DNA from 2 places in the Streptomyces sp. NPDC048171 genome. Region 2 is predicted to be linked to the other one. Evidence: riboswitches for the same ligand, from Rfam matches in the RefSeq annotation. Region 2 holds a riboswitch; the other holds the start of a gene.

Region 1 (7,414 bases), on a different contig from region 2:
GCACCTCGACCAGTCCGGCGAGGCGGGCGGTGTCCCAGTCGGCGCGGACCTGCGCGGTGGTCAGGCCCAGTTCGCGAGCCGCCTGGTCGGCGGTGGCGTCGGAGAGGGTGGCCTTGCCGTCGGCGGTGGCGCTGCCGCGGCCGGGGCCGAGCGCGGAGTCGGCCCAGCGGGCGACGCGGGCCGCGCCGGCCAGACCGGAACGCGCCATGCGGGCCAGCTCCGACCGGGCCGGTGTGCCCTCCGGGGGGCGCGGTGCGGGGCGGCGCGGACGCCGCTGGTTGATCGCTTGGGGGGCGGCGGCCAGGGGTCGTGGGCGGACGAGTCGAAGCCTGGAGTCGCGCGGGATACGGGACGTCACGGGTGCAGTCTTCCGGTTGACGGTCCGAAAACCCAAACGGAATGCCCCGACGGCCGCCGGGGAGGGCGGAGTCGGGGGTCGGGCGCGCAGCCCGGGCACCGGATCAGGCCACTGGTACGGCGCTAAACGGAACCGGAGGATCACACGCTGCGACGGCGCCGTGCCGGGTCACACCAGGGGGGTCATGAAGCGGCGGAGCTTCTCTTCGTAGTCGTCGGGGTCGGCGTTCCACATGGCACCGTGCGGGGCGTCCCGGACGGTGTGCAGGGCGACCAGTCGGGGGTGGGTTTCGGCCAGCCGCCGGGAGAGCCGCCAGGGGGCCACCGCGTCGCCGGGGCCGTGGAAGATCAGCGTGGGGACGGCGGGGCGGTGCAGGCCCGCCGTGCCGGTGTCGTGGTCGGCGTGCAGTCCGGCGCGGCCCTGGGCGGCGCGGACGGCGAGCGGCAGGAGTGGTCCGGGGGTGCGGCGGGCGGCGGCGAGGGCGCGCAGGGTGGTCTCCCAGCTGAGGACCGGGGAGTCCAGTACGAGCCCCGCGATGCGCCCGCGCACGCCGGAGAGGGCGGCCGTGCGCAGGGCCATGGTGGCGCCGGTGGACCAGCCGAGCAGGACGACCTGGCGGGCGCCGTGGTCGAGGGCGTAGCGGACGGCCGCGTCCAGGTCGCGCCACTCGGTCTCGCCGAAGTGGTGCAGCCCGTCGGGCGAGGGCGGCGCGCCGACGTCGCCTCGGTAGGCGAGGGCGAGCACCGGAACGCTGCGGTCGTGCAGGGGGGCCAGCAGGTTCAGGACGTGTTCGCGGGTGGCGGCCAGGCCGTGCACGGCGATGATCCAGGTCGGGCGGGCGCCGGGCACGAACCAGGCCGGGAGCGGGCCGAGTTCGCCCGGGATCTGGACGTCGGCGTGGTCGAGGTCGAGGGCGCTGCCCGGGTTGCCGACGTAGAGGTTCGGCGTGAACCAGGCGCGGTCCCCGGCCTCCAGCGTGCCGTGCGTGACGCGTTCGAGGCGGCGTACGACGGTGTCGGCGCCGTGCTCCGCGCTGCCCAGGACGGGTCCGACGACCGCGTGGGAGCCGTCGCCCGCCAGCCCGTAGCGGCCGGGGCGCAGCGCGGCCAGGTCCCGGGTGAGGGTGATCCGGCCGGCCGCGGTGCCGTGCACGGTGAGCCGGGGTTCGGTGGGCAGCGGCCGGCCGGGGGGCGCCTTGAGCGCGGCGTCGCTGGCGAGCCGGCCGGCGGCGACGCTCGCTGCGCCGGCCGCCAGGGCTGCGGTGAGGGCGGCGGCCGTTGCTGTGACAGTGCGCATGGGGCCAGTCTCCTGGTGGAGTCCTCGGGCGGCCAGTGGGCTGTGGACGGGGGGTGACGACGCTCCGTCAGGGGCGCCTTCGCCTGTCCGCCGGGGCCGGGGAGCCATGGTGCGGTCCCGCTGCCGGTACCCCGGAACGGTCCGGATACGCGCCACGTCGGCCCGGCCTGCCGTGCCCGGAGCCATGCTGCCGCCCCGGCCGGCCGACCCGGCCTGCCGAGCCCTCCGGCAGCGGCGGACGACGCCCCGGAGCCGATGAGCCCCGTCGGAGACACCCGGCCCCCCGCGACCGCCGTAGCCGGGGAACACGGTGCGATCCCCCTGGCACCACCACCCCGGAACGGACCGGACACGCGCCACGTCAGCCCCGCTGCCCGTACCCCTGGAGCCGCTCCGCCGCCTCCGCCAACTGGCCCGGTGTCAGGAGCGACGGGGTGTGGCCCGGGACCGAGGAGGCGGTCAGCCAGAGCCGGCACATCCACTCCAGCTGGGCCGTGCGGTCGTACGCCTGGTCGAGGGAGGTGCCGTAGGTGAGCGTGCCGTGGTTGCGCAGCAGGCAGCCGGTGCGGCCGTCGAGGGCGTCCAGCATGCCGCGGGCCAGTTCCTCGGTGCCGTAGGCGGCGTACGGGGCGACCCGGACGGGGCCGCCGAGGGCGGCGGTCATGTAGTGGACCGGCGGCAGTTCGGGCACCAGCAGCGAGACGGCGGTCGCGTGCACGGCGTGGGTGTGGACGACGGCCCGGGCGGCGTCGTCCGCGCGGTACACGGCGAGGTGCAGGGGCAGTTCGCTGGTGGGGACGAGGGTGCCGAGCACCTGTCGTCCGTCGAGGGCGACGCCGGTCACGTCACCCGGCGCCAGACGGTCGTACGGCACACCCGATGGGGTGACGAGGACCGTGTCGCCGACGCGCACCGAGACATTGCCGGAGGTACCGACCACGAGCCCGTCCGCGACCGTGCGCCGGGCCGCCGCGACGAGGTCCGTCCAGGCCCGCTCCTCGTCCGGGCCGGCAGCCCGTCCGACCCGCGAATACGTCACAGTCACCGTCTCCTCACGAGCGCTCCCGCGCCTCTCCCGGCACGTCGTCGGCCGGTCTGGCGGTGATCCTGCCAGGGGCGTCTCCGGAGAGCACCGGGACGGCCACGCAGAGGGAGGCGGCGACGCCGCTTCCGGTCACCGCGACGCCCTGCCCAGTTCATCTTCCGTTCACCATGGTTACCTACGTTCGTCCAGCCAATGACCTCGAACGATTGCCTGGGTAAATGGAAAGCTTCTCGCTGATCCTCGCGATTGTGGTGGTAACCGCACTCGCGTTTGATTTCACGAACGGTTTCCACGACACCGCGAACGCGATGGCAACGACCATTTCGACCGGTGCGCTCAAGCCCAAGGTGGCGGTGGCGATGTCCGCCGTCCTCAACCTTGTAGGCGCCTTCCTCTCGGTGGAGGTCGCCAACACGATCTCCAAGGGTCTCGTCGACGAGACCGGCATCCGTCCCGAGGTCATCTTCGCCGCCCTGGTCGGCGCGATCCTCTGGAACCTGCTGACCTGGCTGGTCGGCCTCCCGTCCAGTTCCTCGCACGCCCTGATGGGCGGTCTGATCGGTGCCGCGGTCGCCTCGGCCGGCGTCGGCGCCGTCAACGGCGACGCGCTCGTCACCAAGGTGCTGATCCCCGCGATCGCCGCCCCGATCGTCGCCGGTGTCGCGGCGCTGCTGGGCGCGCGGCTGACCTACCGGCTCGGCCGCCGGGCCGACGGCAAGGCCGCCGCCAAGGGCTACCGCGCCGGGCAGATCGCCTCCGCCGGGCTGGTCTCGCTGGCCCACGGCACCAACGACGCCCAGAAGACGATGGGCATCATCACCCTCGCCCTGGTCGCCGGCGGCGCGCTCGCCCCCGACTCCGACCCGCCCCTGTGGGTCATCCTCTCCGCGGGCATCGCCATCGCGCTCGGCACCTACCTCGGCGGCTGGCGCATCATCCGCACCATGGGCAAGGGCCTGACCGACCTCCAGCCGCAGCAGGGCTTCGCCGCCCAGACCAGCGCCGCGACGGTCATCCTGGCCTCCTCCCACCTCGGCTTCTCCCTCTCCACCACGCACTCGGTCTCCGGTGCGGTGATGGGCGCCGGTCTCGGCCGCAAGGGCGGCGTGGTGCGCTGGTCCACGGCCACCCGGATGTTCGTCGCCTGGGGTCTGACGCTGCCGGCCGCGGCCCTGGTCGCCGCGATCGCCGAGTGGGTCTGCCGCATGGGCGACTGGGGCACGGCCTGCGTCGCGGTCTTCCTGGTCGCCTCCAGCGCCGCCATCTGGAAGATCTCCCGGCGCGAGGTCGTCGACCACACCAACGTCGTCGACCCCCACGAGTCGGAGTCGGCCGGTGTGGTCACCACGGCGATGGCCGCCGTCTCGCCGCCCCCGGCGCACCTGACCGAGGAGCTGCCGGCCGACCCGTCCGAGGCCAAGACCCCGTCGGCCGCCACCACCGTCTGAGCCCGCGTCCCGGGTACGAAGGAAGCGAACCCCCATGAGCATCGACTGGGCAGCACTGGGCTCCGTCTTCGGCGTCAGCCTCGTCGCCACCGTGGCCCTGGTGGGCCTGTTCACCCTCGGCATCGTCGGACTCACCCGCCAGGAGCGGGCCACCGCCGAGGGCGGCTCCGCAGCCCTCGCGGTCACCGGCGCGTACGCGTGCTTCGCGGCCTGCGCGGCGGCGGTGGCGTACGGCATCTATCTGATCATCGCCTGACCCGCCGCACACCCCCGGGGCGGGGCGCGGGACGGACTCGGACCGTCGCGCGCCCCGCCCTTCGTGTACCGGCGCGCACCACCCGTGTGTGGGGCTTCGCACACTCCCCCGCCGCAGGTCAACGCCAGGTTGACGGGTGTTCTCGCGCCGTGGTGGACTTCCGGGGCCATCTACGGCGGCAGGAGAGGAAGCCCGGTGCGATTCCGGCGCGGTCCCGCCACTGTGACCGGGAGCAGACCCCGGTAGCCAGGAACTCTCACCGCCGGACTCTTCGAACCAGGGCGTGGACACCCTGAGTGAGGACGCGACGCGATGCCCGGCTGCCGATCGACGTTCAGTACCAGGTGCTCCCCCGCCCGTGTGACCGGCTGAACCCGTGCGTGCCGGACGCGTCTTCGCGTACGGCGCCGCCGCCGGCCTGCTCGGTGACCTCCTCCTCGGCGACCCCCGCCGCGGGCATCCGGTCGCCGCGTTCGGCCGCGCCGCCGGTGCCGTGGAACGGGTGCTGTGGCGTGACCACCGGGGCTGGGGCGCGCTGCACACCCTCGTGTGCGCCGGAGGCGCCACCGCCCTCGGCGCGGCCGCCGCGCACGCCGTACGCCGCTCCCCCGCCGCCTCGGTCGCGCTGACCGGCGCGGCCACCTGGGCCGTGGTCGGCGGTACGTCGCTCTCGCGCGAGGCCCTGGCCGTCGGCCGGGCGCTGGAGGCCGGGGACGTCGACGCGGCCCGGGCGCGGCTGCCGCACCTGTGCGGGCGGGACCCGCAGTCGCTGGACGCCGACGGGATCGCGCGGGCGGTCGTGGAGTCGGTCGCCGAGAACACCTCGGACGCGGTGGTGGGTGCCCTGGTGTGGGGTGCCGTCGGCGGAGTGCCGGGACTGCTCGGCTTCCGGGCGGTGAACACCCTGGACGCCATGGTCGGCCACAAGTCGCCCCGCTACCGGCGGTACGGCTGGGCCTCGGCCCGCCTCGACGACCTCGCGGGCTGGCCGGGCGCCCGGCTGACCGCCCTGCTGACCACCGTGGCCGGCGGCGATCCGCGGGGCGCCGTACGGGCCTGGCGCGCGGACGCCGGACGGCACCCGAGCCCCAACGCCGGTCCCGTGGAGGCGTCTTTCGCGGGCGCCCTCGGGGTGCGGCTCGGCGGGACGCTCTCCTACGGCGGGCGGGTCGAGCACCGGCCCGTGCTCAACGGGGCGGCGGGGCGCGACGTCCGGGCCGGTTCCGGCGACATCGAACGGGCCGCACGGCTCTCCCGGCGCGTGGGTCGGCTGGCGCTCGTCGTGTGCGCGGGCGCGCGGCTGCTGGTGCGCGGGGCCGTCAGGAAGGGACGTACGTCATGAACGGTGGACTCCTCGTCGCCGGCACCACCTCCGACGCCGGCAAGAGCGTCGTCACGGCCGGGATCTGCCGCTGGCTGGTGCGCCAGGGCGTGAAGGTGGCGCCCTTCAAGGCGCAGAACATGTCGCTCAACTCCTTCGTGACGCGCGAGGGCGCGGAGATCGGGCGGGCGCAGGCCATGCAGGCCCAGGCCTGCCGGGTGGAGCCGACCGCGCTGATGAACCCGGTGCTGCTCAAGCCCGGCGGTGAGCGCAGCAGCCAGGTGGTGCTGCTCGGCAGGCCCGTCGGCGAGATGAGCGCCCGCGGCTACCACGGCGGGCGGCAGGAGCGGCTGCTCGGCACGGTGCTCGACTCGCTGGCCGAACTGCGCGGCGCCTACGACGCGGTGATCTGCGAGGGCGCGGGCAGCCCGGCCGAGATCAACCTGCGCCGCACCGACATCGTGAACATGGGGATCGCGCGGGGCGCCGGGCTGCCCGTGCTGATCGTCGGCGACATCGACCGCGGGGGCGTGTTCGCCTCCTTCTTCGGCACGGTGGCGCTGCTCTCGCCCGAGGACCAGGCGCTGGTCGCCGGGTTCCTCGTCAACAAGTTCCGCGGCGACGTGTCGCTCCTCGAACCCGGCCTCGACATGCTGCACGGGCTGACCGGGCGGCGGACGTACGGGGTGCTGCCCTTCCGGCACGGGCTCGGCATCGACGAGGAGGACGGGCTGCGGGTCTCGCTGCGCGGCACGGTGCGCGAGTCCGTGGTCGCGCCGCCGGTCGGCGAGGACGTGCTCCGGGTCGCCGTCTGCGCGGTCCCGCTGATGTCCAACTTCACGGACGTGGACGCGCTGGCCGCCGAACCGGGCGTGGTGGTGCGGTTCGTGGACCGGCCCGAGGAACTGGCCGACGCCGACCTGGTGATCGTGCCGGGGACCCGCGGGACGGTCCGGGCGCTGGAGTGGCTGCGTGAGCGGGGGCTGGCGGAGGGCCTCGCGCGCCGGGTGGCCGAGGGCCGGCCCGTGCTCGGCGTGTGCGGCGGGTTCCAGCTCCTCGGCGAGCACATCGAGGACGACGTCGAGTCGCGCGCCGGACACGTCGACGGGCTCGGACTGCTGCCCGTGCGGGTGCGGTTCGCCCGCGAGAAGACCCTGACGCGCCCGGTGGGCGAGGCCCTCGGCGAGCGCGTCGAGGGGTACGAGATCCACCACGGCGTCGCCGAGGTCCTGGGCGGTGCCCCCTTCCTGGACGGCTGCCGGGTCGGCCAGACCTGGGGCACGCACTGGCACGGCTCGCTCGAGTCAGACGGCTTCCGAAGGGCGTTCCTGCGCGAGGTGGCCGCCGCCGCGGGCCGCCGGTTCGTGCCGGCCCCCGACACCTCGTTCGCCGCGCTGCGCGAGGAACAGCTCGACCGGCTCGGCGACCTGATCGAACAGCACGCGGACACCGACGCGCTGTGGCGGCTCATCGAGTCCGGCGCGCCGCCCGGGCTGCCCTTCGTGCCACCGGGGGCGCCCGCATGAGCCCGCAGCGACCCGAACGCGACGTACCCGACCAGCGTGACGCACGCGACGTGGAGGACGACCACCAGTGACCAGTACCCCGTTCCCGTTCACGGCCGTCGTCGGCCAGGACGACCTGCGCCTCGCGCTGCTGCTGAACGCCGTCTCCCCGGCGGTCGGCGGTG
Region 2 (7,414 bases):
GCCGCCACCCCTCTGAGCCCCGGGTCACGCGTCGGTCCCGGCGCCGCCTGACTGGTCGCACGTGCGTGAGTGATGAAAACTGACGCTATGGACCGCTTGCCACGGCGGAGCATCGCCGGCCAGGTCTTTCTGCTGCAGGTCGGCACAGCGGTGCTGCTCATCGTCACCGCGGTGGTGCTCCTTGTGTTCCAGGCACAGCGCGACAGCACCGACGACGCCCGCCGCACCGCCCTGGGCGTCGCGGAGTCCTTCGCCAGGGCTCCGGGCACGGCGGCGGCCATCACCGGAGCCGGCCCCACGGCGGTTCTCCAGCCCCGTACCGAGGCCGTCGCCGAGTCCTCCGACGTCGACTACGTCGTGGTCTTCGACGACGAGGGCATCCGCCTGACCCACCCCGACCGGGGGCTGATCGGCAAGCGCGTCACCGGCCCGCCCGGACTGCTGGAGGAGGTTCTCGGCGGTGGGTCGGTCACCCGTACGTTCGACACGGTGGTGGGCCCGACGGTGAACGCCGACGCCCCCGTGCGGGACGCGGACGGCCGCGTGGTGGGCGGTGTGGCCGTGGGCATCACGATCACCAACGTCAACGAGTCGGCCAACCGGCAGCTGCCCGCTCTGCTGATCGCGGGCGCCGCCTCCCTCGCGCTGGCCCTCGGTGCCGGAGCTCTCGTGAGCCGGCGGCTGCGGCGGCAGACCCATGGTCTGGGACCGGTCGAGATCACGCGCATGTACGAACACCACGACGCGGTGCTGCACACCATCCGCGAGGGGGTGCTGATCGTCGACGGCGACCGTCTGGTACTCGCCAACGACGAGGCCCGGCGCCTCCTCGACCTGCCCGAGACGTGCGAGGGACTCCCCCTCGACCGGCTCGGACTGGACCCGGGGATCGTCGAACTGCTCACCTCGGGCGACACCCGCACGGACGAGATGCACACGGCCGGTGACCGGCTCCTGGCGGTCAGCCTGCGCCGGTTGGACCGAAACGGCGCGGCGTCCGGATCCGTGGCCACGCTGCGGGACACGACCGAGCTGCACCGGGAGCGGAGCAGGGCGGAGCGCGCCCACAAGCGACTGGAACTCCTCTACGACGCGAGTGCCCGGATCGGCACCACACTCGACGTGGTGCGCACCGCCGAGGAACTGGCGGAGGCGTCGACGCCCCGGTGCGCCGACTTCGTCACCGTCGAACTGCTGGAAGCGGTGACGCGAGGCGAGGAGGCCGCCCCGGGCGACCTGATCATGCACCGCGTGGTCCTGCATGGCGTCCGCGACGACGCACCGCTGATCCCGGTCGGCGAGGCGATGACCATTCGCCCCGGTACTCCCGCGACGACGGGCCTCGCCTCCGGACACGCCGTGCTCGTCGCGGACCTGAGCGCGGAGGCCGGCTGGCAGCTGCAGGATCCCGACCGCGCGCCCAGGGTCCTGGCCTACGGCATCCACTCCCTGGTCTCCGTTCCCCTGCGCGCCCGGGGCATCGCGCTCGGCGTGGCCAACTTCTGGCGCGGTGCGGGCTCCGAACCGTTCACCCGGGAGGACCTGTCCATCACCGAGGAACTGGCGTCGCGGGCCGCGGTCGCCATCGACAACGCGAGGCGCTACCACCGCGAGCACACCGTCGCGGTGGCTCTGCAGCGCAGCCTGCTGCCGCACGGACTGCCGGTGCAGAACGCCCTCGACGTCGCCTACCGCTATCTGCCGGCGCAGGCGGGCGTGGGCGGCGACTGGTTCGACGTGATCCCGCTGTCAGGCGCTCGGGTCGCCCTCGTGGTGGGCGACGTGGCCGGTCACGGTCTGCACGCCGCGGCCACCATGGGACGGCTGCGGACCGCCGTGCAGAACTTCGCCGGTCTCGACATGGCTCCCGACGAACTCCTCGGCCACCTCGACGAACTGGTGACCGGCCTCGACCGGGACCGCACCGAGACGAGCAGCGGTTCGGACATCGTCGGTGCGACCTGTCTCTACGCCGTGTACGACCCGGTCTCGGGTGACTGCACCATGGCCCGCGCCGGGCACCCGCCGCCGGCCGTCGTCCGCCCGGACGGCGGCGTGGACTTCCCCGAGCTGCCACCCGGCCCTCCGCTGGGCCTCGGCGGCCTGCCCTTCACCCCGGCCGAGTTCCGGCTTCCCGAGGGCAGCCGGCTCGTCCTGTTCACCAACGGACTGGTGACGGGCCGGGGCCGGGACATCGAGGCGGGCCTCGAGCTGCTCCGCAGGCGGCTCACCAGCGCGGACCGGACGCCGGACGAGACCTGTGCCGTGCTGCTGGACGCGCTGCTCCCCGACCGGCCCGACGACGACATCGTCCTCCTGGTGGCCCGGACCCGGGCCTTCCCCGCCGACCGGGTCGCCGAGTGGCACGTGCCGCGCGACCCCGCGGCCGTCGCCGGCGTCCGGGCCGACGCAACGCGCCGGCTCACCGAGTGGGGGCTCGAGGAGACGGCGTTCACCACCGAGCTGATCCTCAGCGAGCTGGTCACCAACGCCATCCGGCACGCTGCCGAACCGGTGCGCGTCCGGCTGCTGCTCGACCGCAGTCTGATCTGCGAGGTCTCCGACGGCAGCAGCACGGCACCCCACCTGCGCATGGCAGCCACCACCGACGAGGGAGGCCGCGGCCTGTTCCTCGTCGCCCAGTGCGCCCGGCGCTGGGGCACCCGGTACCACGCGCAGGGCAAGGTCATCTGGACCGAGCAGTCCCTGAACGCCCTTGACCCGGACGGCCTCTGACCGCCCCCCTCAGTCCGCCAGGCAGCAGTCGCCGCACTTCGAGCCGTTCGGCGCGCGGTAGTAGAGACAGCAACTGCGGCGCCGGAACGTGAGATCCGGTCCGGTGATCTCTCCGGTGCCCACGAGCCGTCCGGTGTTCAGCAGCTCGGTGGTGAGGCCGGTGAGCGGCTCGCGGAGTGCGGGGTGCGCCGCCAGCAGGGCGCGGGCCGCCTCGACGAGCGCCGAGGCGGCGTTGCCGTCCAGCAGTCGTGGGGCGACCTTGACGCGGAGCCCTTCGGCCAGCGCTTCCAGGTGGGCCGTCACCTGCCGGTACAGCGCGAGGGCGGGAGACGGCCGTGCCGTCCCGCCGCGCAGGCCGGCGGGGTGGGGCATGCGCAGGGCCGGGCCGTCGTCGGCCCGCTCCAGCCGGCTCAGGTCGAGGACGATGCCGTGCAGGAGTGCGCAGGCCAGGGCGGGCGACCAGAGGCGTGCCGCGTGACCCAGGTGGGCGATGGACACGCCGATCCGCGCTTCGGGCGCGCGGTGGCGGTGCGCGACGGCCTCGGCGAGGTCGGTGAAACCCCGCGCGTAGGAGTGGCCGACCGGATGCCAGCCCGCATCCGCACCCCCGACGCGCAGGACGAAGAAGCCCCCGAGGGCGGCCACGTCGTGCAGGGCGGCGGTGACGTCGGCGGGCGGCGCCTGAACCTTTCCGGACACCGGTATCTCCTCGTGAGCGCCGAGTCAGGCGGACGGGCCCCGTCGCGGGGGCGTGATGGCGTACAGGTCGAGGATGTCGGGCCGCGGTGCGACGCCGGGACCGCCGGCGCGGACCCAGTCGGCGATGTCCTCGGTGGCGTCGGGGTCGTTGACCAGTCCGAGCCAGACCGGACGGGCGCCGGCGGCGCGGCCCGCCGCGGAGGGCTGGACGACGATCACGTTGGCCTGTTCGCACACGTCGAGGCAGTCCGACACCCGCACGGGCACCCGGGCCCGCAGCCGCGCCGTCTGCGCCGCGTGGTCGACGCCGATGATCTTCGGGGTGCCGCAGCAGCAGTCCCGGCAGACGACGACGCGTGAGGGCGTCGGGTCCGTAGGTGCGCCGGGCGTCGCTTCGTTCGGGCCGGCGTGGGCGGGCATACGGCATCGTCCCTCTCCCCGGGGAGATCCGCCCCGGTGGTCCGTCGAGGAGGCGACCGCGTGAGTCTCCTGGCTCTCGGGTCGTCGCTCGCCCCACCCCTTCCCACCCGTGCGGGCAGTGGTCGTGTGGGGGCTCGCTCGCCGATCACAGTGGCGGGACCGCGCCGGATTCGCACCGGCTTCCTCGGGCCGCCGTCGCCCAATTGCTCCGGGCATCCTCGCATCCCGGCCCCGCGGCTGTCAGCGGGGCCCCTCGCCGTGCACGGGCACCGCGTGCCCGCTGAGCACCCGCGCTTTGCGCCCGGTCCAAAGGAACGTAATATCGCCAGGTCATAGCCGCGACGGGAGACAGGAAGCCGGTGCGAATCCGGCACGGTCCCGCCACTGTGACCGGGCATCACGCCCTCGACCTGCCCCCGCGCCCACCGGGCGGGCAGCCGGGGGCCGTCGGCCCGGGAGTCAGGACACTGGCCTGTCGCGGGCCCGATCCGAGGAGCGCGGACTCCCCAGGAGGCTTACGTGTCAGCCCTGTTCTCCCCTGCCCGACGCCGCCGGAGCCTGCGCGCCACGGCCGCGGCGCTCGCCCTGTCGGCGGCCCTGGTGACCGCCGGGTGCGGCTCGTCCGGCGGCGCCGACGACTCCGGCCAGGACGGATCCGCATCGGCGTCGTCCCCCGCGGGATTCCCCGTCACCGTCGACAACTGCGGTGTGAGGACGACGTACGACAAGCCGCCGTCCCGGGTGGTCACCATCCATCAGCACCCCGCGGAGCTGATGCTCGCGCTCGGTCTGAAGGACCGCATGGTCGGCACCGCCTTCCCCGACTCGGCCGTCCTGCCGGAGTTGCGGAAGGACTACGAGGCGATACCCGAACTCGCCGAGCGGGAACCGTCGTTCGAGAAGATCCTGGACACCGAGCCCGACCTCGTCTACGGCGGCTACGGCAGTGCCTTCGCCGAGAACGAGGGCCGCTCCCGCAAGGCGTTCGCCGACGCGGGCATCGACACCTACCTCAACCGCGAGTACTGCGGCGAGAAGCGGGTGACGATGAAGGACACCTACGCCGAGATCCGTACGGTGGCGAGCGTCTTCGGCGTCCCCGACCGGGCCGACAAGCTGATCGCCGACCTGCAGAGCCGTGTCGCCAGGGCGTCCGCCGCCGTGAAGGGCGAGCCGGAGGTGCCGGTCTTCGTCTACGACAGCGGCGACAAGAGCGCCTTCACCGCGGGCGGCAAGGGCCTGGGCACCGACCTGATCCGGCTGGCCGGCGGCAAGAACGTCTTCGGCGACCTCGACGAGGTGTTCGGCGACGTCTCCTGGGAACAGGTCGTCGAGCGCAGGCCCGAGGTCATCGCGATCTACGACTACGCCGGAGCCGGCAGCGTCGAGCAGAAGAAGAAGTTCCTGCTCTCCCAGCCGGCCCTCGCCGACGTCCCCGCCGTCAAGAACAAGCGGTTCGTCGTCCTGCCGCTGACCGCGACCCTGGTCGGCATCCGGTCGGCGTACGCGGTCGGGGACCTCGCCCGCGGACTGCACCCCGAGAGCTTCCGGTGACGGGCACCGCCACCAAGGCGGTAGCCGAACCGGACCCGACGGCCGCCCGGTCGCGCCGGGCGGGGCGTACGACGATGGCGGGGACGTCGCTCGCGCTGGCGGCCCTGCTGGTGGCCTCCGTGACGGCCGGACTGGCCATCGGCTCGGTCCAGGTGCCGCCCGGCCAGGTCTGGGGAATCGTGACGCACGCCCTGGGCGCCGACTTCACCCACCCCGACTGGTCCCGCGCGCGGGAGACCATCGTCCTCGACGTACGGGCCCCGCGCGTCCTGCTGGGAGCGGTGACCGGTGCGGGTCTCGCGGTGGTCGGCACCGCCCTTCAGGCGCTGGTCCGCAACCCGCTCGCCGAGCCGTACCTGCTCGGCGTCTCCTCCGGCGCCTCCCTCGGCGCGGTCTCGGTCATCGTCTTCGGCGTCGGCTTCCTCGGTCCCCTGTCGCTGTCCGCCGCCGCGTTCGCCGGCGCCCTCGGCGCACTGGCGATCGTGTACGCCACCGCCCGCACCGGCGGGCGCATCACCTCGACGCGCCTGGTCCTGTCCGGGGTGGCGATCGCGGCGATGCTCACGGCCGTCCTCGACCTGCTGCTGCTCACCACCGACCGCGGCAACGAGGCCCGGGCGGTGCTCGCCTGGACCCTGGGCGGTCTCGGCGGCGTCAACTGGCAGACCTTGTGGCTGCCGGGGCTGGCGGTGCTGCTGGGCATCGGCGTGCTCCTGGTGCAGGCCCGCAACCTCAACCTGCTGCTGGCCGGTGAGGAGGCGGCGACGACGATGGGCCTGGACGTCGCCCGCTTCAGGGCCCGCATGTTCGTGCTGCTGTCCCTGGTCACCGGCGTACTCGTCGCGGCGTCCGGCCCGATCGGCTTCGTCGGCCTGATCCTCCCGCACGTGGTACGCCTGTTCGTCGGCGGCGACCACCGCAGGGTGCTGCCCACGGCTGCGCTCGCCGGAGCGGTCTTCCTGATCTGGGCCGACATCGCCGCACGCACCGTCGCCGCGCCCATGGAGATCCCGGTCGGCGTGCTCACCGCGCTGTGCGGCGGGCCGTTCTTCCTGTGGCTGATGCGCCGGGACGCCCGGCGCGGCACCGACCGAGGAGGGGCATGAGCGCCGCGACCGACCTGTCCGTCGAGGGCGTCACCCTCACCGCCGGAGCCCGCCACCTGGTGCGCGACGTCTCGCTGACCGCCTCGGCGGGCGAGGTGATCGGTCTGGTCGGTCCCAACGGCAGCGGCAAGTCCAGCCTGCTGAGGGCCGTCTACCGCGTCCTGCGCCCGGACACCGGCACCGTCCGCGTCGACGGCGCCGACACCTGGTCGATGCCCGCGCGGCGTCTCGCGCGCACCGTGGCGGCCGTGGTGCAGGACTCGGCCGCGGACTTCGACCTCGCCGTCCGGGAGGTCGTGGCCATGGGCCGCACGCCGCACAAGCGGATGCTGGCCGGCGACACGGCGGAGGACGCCGCCATCATCGACGACGCCCTCGCCGCGGTGGACGCCGGCCGGCTGGCCGAGCGCCCCTTCGACCGGCTCTCCGGCGGCGAGCGCCAGCGGGTCCTCATCGCCCGCGCCCTCGCCCAGCGACCTGCCCTGCTGGTCCTCGACGAGCCGACCAACCACCTCGACATCCGCCATCAACTGGACGTCCTCGGCGTGCTGCGGCGGCTGCCGGCGACCGTGCTGGTCGCACTGCACGACCTCAACCTGGCCGCGTACTACTGCGACCGCCTCCATGTCCTGCGCGAGGGGGAGGTCGTGGCCTCGGGCCCGCCGGCCGAGGTGCTCACGCCGTCGCTGCTCGCCGACGTGTACGGGGTCGTGGGCGAGGTGAGCGTGCATCCGCGTACGGGCGCGCCCCAGGTGACGTTCGTGCCCGGCGAGCGTCCGGGCGACCTCCTGACGGAGCGGCCGCGCTGACGCGGTGGGCCGCGTCGCGGGCGGGCCGCGTCAGTTGTTCACGTCCTGCTCGAAGTCGTCGGCGCAGGCGTCCCGTTCGCTCTGCGAATC

Evidence for each region. Region 2 has a riboswitch for cobalamin ahead of ACGF3J_RS30970 (ABC transporter substrate-binding protein). Riboswitches for the same ligand answer to the same signal wherever they lie in the genome.
Region 1: it holds a riboswitch for cobalamin, as region 2 does, so the genes downstream of both, ACGF3J_RS28705 (cobalamin biosynthesis protein) here and ACGF3J_RS30970 (ABC transporter substrate-binding protein) in region 2, are expected to answer to the same signal.

The regions. Positions count from the first base shown of each region.
Region 1 is NZ_JBIDAU010000010.1:351,738-359,151, reverse strand. It holds gene ACGF3J_RS28730 (hypothetical protein) at 1-358, opposite strand, end outside; gene ACGF3J_RS28725 (alpha/beta hydrolase) at 527-1,654, opposite strand; gene ACGF3J_RS28720 (class II aldolase/adducin family protein) at 2,016-2,693, opposite strand; gene ACGF3J_RS28715 (inorganic phosphate transporter) at 2,918-4,147, shown strand; gene ACGF3J_RS28710 (hypothetical protein) at 4,182-4,403, shown strand; cobalamin riboswitch at 4,539-4,680, shown strand; gene ACGF3J_RS28705 (cobalamin biosynthesis protein) at 4,780-5,745, shown strand; gene ACGF3J_RS28700 (cobyric acid synthase) at 5,742-7,250, shown strand; gene ACGF3J_RS28695 (putative cobaltochelatase) at 7,318-7,414, shown strand, end outside.
Region 2 is NZ_JBIDAU010000012.1:134,051-141,464, reverse strand. It holds gene ACGF3J_RS30990 (GNAT family N-acetyltransferase) at 1-16, shown strand, start outside; gene ACGF3J_RS30985 (SpoIIE family protein phosphatase) at 88-2,736, shown strand; gene ACGF3J_RS30980 ((2Fe-2S)-binding protein) at 2,746-3,435, opposite strand; gene ACGF3J_RS30975 ((2Fe-2S) ferredoxin domain-containing protein) at 3,460-3,855, opposite strand; cobalamin riboswitch at 3,918-4,041, opposite strand; cobalamin riboswitch at 4,166-4,346, shown strand; gene ACGF3J_RS30970 (ABC transporter substrate-binding protein) at 4,384-5,409, shown strand; gene ACGF3J_RS30965 (iron ABC transporter permease) at 5,406-6,515, shown strand; gene ACGF3J_RS30960 (ABC transporter ATP-binding protein) at 6,512-7,324, shown strand; gene ACGF3J_RS30955 (DUF4190 domain-containing protein) at 7,355-7,414, opposite strand, start outside.